DNA from 2 places in the Parapedobacter brassicae genome. Region 2 is predicted to be linked to the other one. Evidence: riboswitches for the same ligand, from Rfam matches in the RefSeq annotation. Region 2 holds a riboswitch; the other holds the start of a gene.
What was found. A riboswitch is a leader RNA that binds a small molecule or an ion and turns the genes downstream of it on or off. The one in region 2 is predicted to bind S-adenosylmethionine.
Positions count from the first base shown of each region.

Region 1: linked by a shared signal. The riboswitch ahead of metE (5-methyltetrahydropteroyltriglutamate--homocysteine S-methyltransferase) and the one ahead of ACMGDE_RS07510 (O-acetylhomoserine aminocarboxypropyltransferase/cysteine synthase family protein) in region 2 are both predicted to bind S-adenosylmethionine.

Region 1 is NZ_JBLFFL010000001.1:1,247,604-1,249,998, forward strand. It holds gene metE (5-methyltetrahydropteroyltriglutamate--homocysteine S-methyltransferase) at 1-1,290, opposite strand, end outside; SAM riboswitch class I at 1,411-1,514, opposite strand; gene ACMGDE_RS05010 (response regulator transcription factor) at 1,565-2,254, opposite strand; gene ACMGDE_RS05015 (sensor histidine kinase) at 2,341-2,395, opposite strand, start outside.
Region 2 is NZ_JBLFFL010000002.1:484,857-487,251, forward strand. It holds gene ACMGDE_RS07510 (O-acetylhomoserine aminocarboxypropyltransferase/cysteine synthase family protein) at 1-823, opposite strand, end outside; SAM riboswitch class I at 1,040-1,154, opposite strand; gene ACMGDE_RS07515 (DUF2721 domain-containing protein) at 1,274-1,726, shown strand; gene ACMGDE_RS07520 (glutamine synthetase III family protein) at 1,765-2,395, opposite strand, start outside.

The DNA.
Region 1 (2,395 bases), on a different contig from region 2:
CTTGCGCTCCGGAAATACGCTGGTGCGTTTAGCGTCATCGTCGGTGATGCTTTTCACGCGGTCCTTCACCGCTTGGCGGTGAATCAACGAAGACGTACGGCGGCTTTGTTGCGCCGCCTTATTGGCTTCGAACCGGGCCAAGGTGGCCGCGTCTGCATTACCGCTGGCCAATACGGCCAGGTCTTTTACTTCCGCAAGCTTCTGCTTGGCAAAGGCGAGCCAGTTTTTGACCTCCGCAGGCAGTGACTGCTTGTTGTCTTCCAGATCCAGGTCGAACGGCACGTGCAGCAGGGAGCTTGATGGGGCTATCCACACGCGGTCGGCGCCCAAGGTATCCACAGCTTGCGTGATCTTTTGGAGTGATGCTTCGTAATCGTTCTTCCAGATGTTGCGGCCATCGACCACCCCGAGGGAAAGGATCAGATTGGCGGGTATGGCAGGCAACAGGTCAGCCAGTTGGTTTTCGCCACGAACGAGGTCAACATGCAGCGCCTGTACCGGCAGACTCAGCGCTGTCGGCGCGTTTTCGCGCAGGGCTTCGAAATACGTGGCTACGATGAGCTTGATGCCCTTGGCGGCAGCGGAGAGACGGCTGTATACGGTTTGATAAAGGGTGCGTGCCTTATCGTCGATATCCAGCGCGAGGAATGGCTCGTCAAATTGCACCCACTCGGCGCCGGCTGCGGCTAACTTGCCTAAAATCTCTTCGTAAACGGGCAGCAAGCGGTCGATCAAATCCAAGCGGTCAAAACCAGCCTCTTTTTCCTTGCCCAAGAGCAGGTAGGTAACCGGGCCGAGCAACACCGGTTTGGTGTTGATGCCCAACTGTTTAGCTTCGTTGAATTCGTTGACAGCCTTTTCTGAGGTAAGGCGGAACTGCTGGTCTTTGACAAATTCGGGAACGATATAGTGGTAATTGGTATCAAACCATTTGGTCATTTCCATGGCCGTCACATCATGACCGTCTTGTTGAAAGCCGCGGGCCATGGCGAAATATAAGTCGAGATTGTACGAGGAGGCACCTTCTACGGAAAACCCTTGGTAACGCGCCGGGATAGCCCCTACCGTAAGGGTAAGGTCAAGCACCTGATCATAGAACGAAAAATCGTTGGAAGGAATGAGGTCAATACCCGCTTCCTGTTGGGTTTTCCAGTTGCTTTCGCGGATGGTCTGTGCGGCTTGCAGCAGTTCTTGCTGACCGATCTTCTTTGCCCAATAGGCTTCATTGGCCTTTTTCAGCTCGCGGAGGGCACCGATACGCGGGTAACCCAAGTTGTTGGTTTTTAACATGATACTATATGAATAATAATTTAATATACCAGCAATATACGCAGTTCCTTCACGCAGAAACGGCGGTTTCATTCGTTATCTGATTGCTTTGGGGGAGAGGGCACAAGGGTAAGTTGTGTCGGCTTATTTTTCCCCGATGATTCGGGGTAGAATTTAGCACCTTGTCTGCTGACAGGTTGCTAAGGCTTCACAGGGTCCATTCCCTCTGCCTTTCTCCATAAGCGGGCGCTAATATCGGGATTAAAATTGAGATACACAAAAATAATTCACCTCATCAACTAACCAGCAGCTTATAGCCTTTTCCGTGCACATTGACAATTTCGACCTTAGGGTCGTCACGCAGGTATTTACGGAGTTTGCTCAGGAAGACATCCATGCTTCGGCCGTTGAAGTAATTATCATCATGCCAAATTTTGAGCAGGGCCTCCTCACGGGTGAGGACATCGTTTTTCTTGAGGCACAGCAGGCGCAGCAACTCGGCCTCCTTGGTAGACAGTTTTTGCGGCTGGCCATAATGGCTGATCTGCTGGGCGACATAGTCGAATGTATAATCGCCGATCTGAAACTTGTCGGGAAATTCTTCTTCCTGTTGCTTTTCGCGCGAGGTGCGCTTGAGCAGGGCATTGATGCGCAGCAAGAGTTCCTCTACGCGAAAAGGCTTGGTGATGTAATCGTCGCCGCCGAGGCTGAACGCTTCGGTTTTATCCTCCATCATGCCCTTGGCCGTGGCAAAAATAATGGGAATATCTGCATCTGTCTTCCGGATTTCTTTACCCAGCGTAAACCCATCCTTGCGGGGCATCATCACATCGAATATACAGAGGTCGAATTTTTCCTTGTTGAACTGACGGAGCGCCTCATCCCCATCTTTGCAGAGGGTGACATCGAATTTGCCTTTCAGCTCCAAATAATCTTTTAAGATGTCGCCCAAATTGGGATCGTCTTCTGCTAATAGAATTTTCATCTGCATAAATTGTTCTTTAACGGCGATGAAGCATGCATGAGCTACTTGTCTTTCGGGTGCTCATGCAGGTTTTTGCATAGTGTCTCCTATCCTTTGAGCGGCAGCATGATTTCAAACATCGTTCCTTTGTCGCGCTCGCTT
Region 2 (2,395 bases):
GCCCCTCTACACGGGCGCGAATCGCGAATTGGATATTGCCGAACGGACCGCCCACACCGAAAACATCACTGAACACCAACCCATGGTAACCTTCTGAGGGTTCGCTGAACTGCTTGAACTTGCCGTTGCCCCAATTGTAATTGCCACCGTCTATGATGACGCCGCCGATGCTGTTGCCATGCCCGCCGATCCACTTGGTAGCGGATTCCACCACCACATGGGCGCCGTTTTCCAACGGTTTGAAGAGGTATCCCGCGGCGCCGAAGGTGTTGTCTACGATCAGTGGAAGATCATGTTTCTGTGCAATGCCCGCAATGCGTTCGAAATCCGGAATGCTGTAACTGGGATTGCCGATGGTCTCCACGTAGATCGCTTTGGTATTGTTGTCGATCAGGGCCTCGATGTTTTCGGGCGAATCATCTTTTGCAAACCGGGCTTCGATACCTAAACGCTTGAACGACACCTTGAATTGGTTAAATGTCCCGCCATACAGGTTGGCGCCGCTGACGAAGTTATCGCCGTTTTCCAATATATTCGTCAGCGCGATGAACTGCGCCGCTTGTCCGGAGGCAACAGCCAATGCCGCTACCCCTCCCTCCAGGGCGGCGATACGCTTTTCAAAGACATCCGTGGTCGGATTCATGATGCGCGTATAGATGTTTCCGAATTCTTTCAACGCAAAGAGATTTGCGCCATGCTCCGCACTGTTGAATACGTAGGAAGTGGTTTGGTAAATCGGCACGGCCCGCGAACCGGTGGTGGGATCTGCTTCTTGTCCCGCGTGGACCTGTAAGGTCTCGAATTTTAGATTTTCAGTAGCCATGGTTCAATTTTTTTGTTTATGCAAGGATGAAAACGTGATCATGATGTTATACTGACATCGTTCCCGCAGGCTTGCAGGAATTACGCATCGGTAAACACATGCTTGTGTTGGATTAATGGCAACAGCACATGTACATTATTCCCCTGCACATTCGTTGCGCGGACCGTATAATGACAATACGCTTATTACTTAAAGAATACATGATCATCGTCTTATCATTTATATGCTCCCAACCGTTGTCGGCCGGGACAGGAATTGGCACCTTTTCCACCGTTTGTGGATGGTTGCCAGTGGGTCATTGAGCCAGTCTCTCGCCACTTCTTTATAAACCAAGACCTTTTTTGGAGGAATTGATTTGTGTGTGTATATACACACAACGGGTGCAAATATAAGCGGTGCGATTTGGTTGTGCAAAGTTTTTTTGATTTTTTTGTGCAAATGGAACCCAGCATGAACATCACGTTTAACACCGCCGCCCTGCTTTTCCCAGCCATCAGCTTGATCATGTTGGCATATACCAACCGCTTTTTGGCGTTGGCTGCGTTGGTCCGGAGCTTACATGCCAAATACCTCGAACACCACAAAAGCGGGGTGTTGCATGGGCAGATCAGGAATCTTCGTTACCGACTGAAGTTAATCAGACAAATGCAAGCCATGGGGGTATTGAGCTTCGTTACCTGCATCGTATGCATGTACTGCATTTATATTGAACATGCGTTCCTCACGGAGGTGACGTTTGCACTGAGCTTGCTTTTCTTTGCCGTTTCACTGTTGATATCGTTGCTGGAAATTCAGGTGAGCAATAAGGCGCTCGAATTGGAGCTGAGTGATATGGAAGAGGGAGATGCTTCTTCCCTGGTCGGCTATATCAAAAAGAAACTCGAAAAAAAAGGCCCCCGGTAAAGGAGGCCTTTAAATTTAAGTTTAGCGGGAGGTAAGTATTATCTCACGAAAAGGAGCTCACGCAATTTGGGGAGCGGCCATTTCCGATCGTCTACGATCTGTTCCAATTTATTGATGTTATACCGGATCTTATCGAAATGCGGTTTTACTTTCTCGTCATAAGCGATGGCTTTTTCCCGCACATCTTCCAGCACGTTGGCTTTTTTGCGCTCTTGACGCATCGCTTCGGCTTCTGCGATGATGGTGTCTACATGCGTTGAGATGCGCTCAATAAGCTCCGCCTGTGCCCGGTAAGTTTCGGCTTTAAATCCGATGTCCTTCAATCCTTTCACGTTGGTTATCAGATCGTTTTGGTAGTGAAGCGCCGCAGGTACCAGCAGGCTGTTGACGATTTCGCCATACACACGGGCCTCGATCTGGATCTTCTTGTAATAGTTCTCCAACAGGATCTCGTGGCGCGCTTCGCTTTCACGTTCAGATAAGACGCCGAGCTTTTCAAAGAGGGCCAGCGATTTTTCGGTTACATAGACGTCCAGTGCTTTCGGCGTCGTCTTGATGTTAGAGAGTCCGCGTTTGTGTGCTTCTTCTTCCCACTCTTTGCTGTATCCATTTCCCTCGAAGCGGATGGCTTTGGATTCCTTGATGTACTTGCGTACCACATTGAGCAAA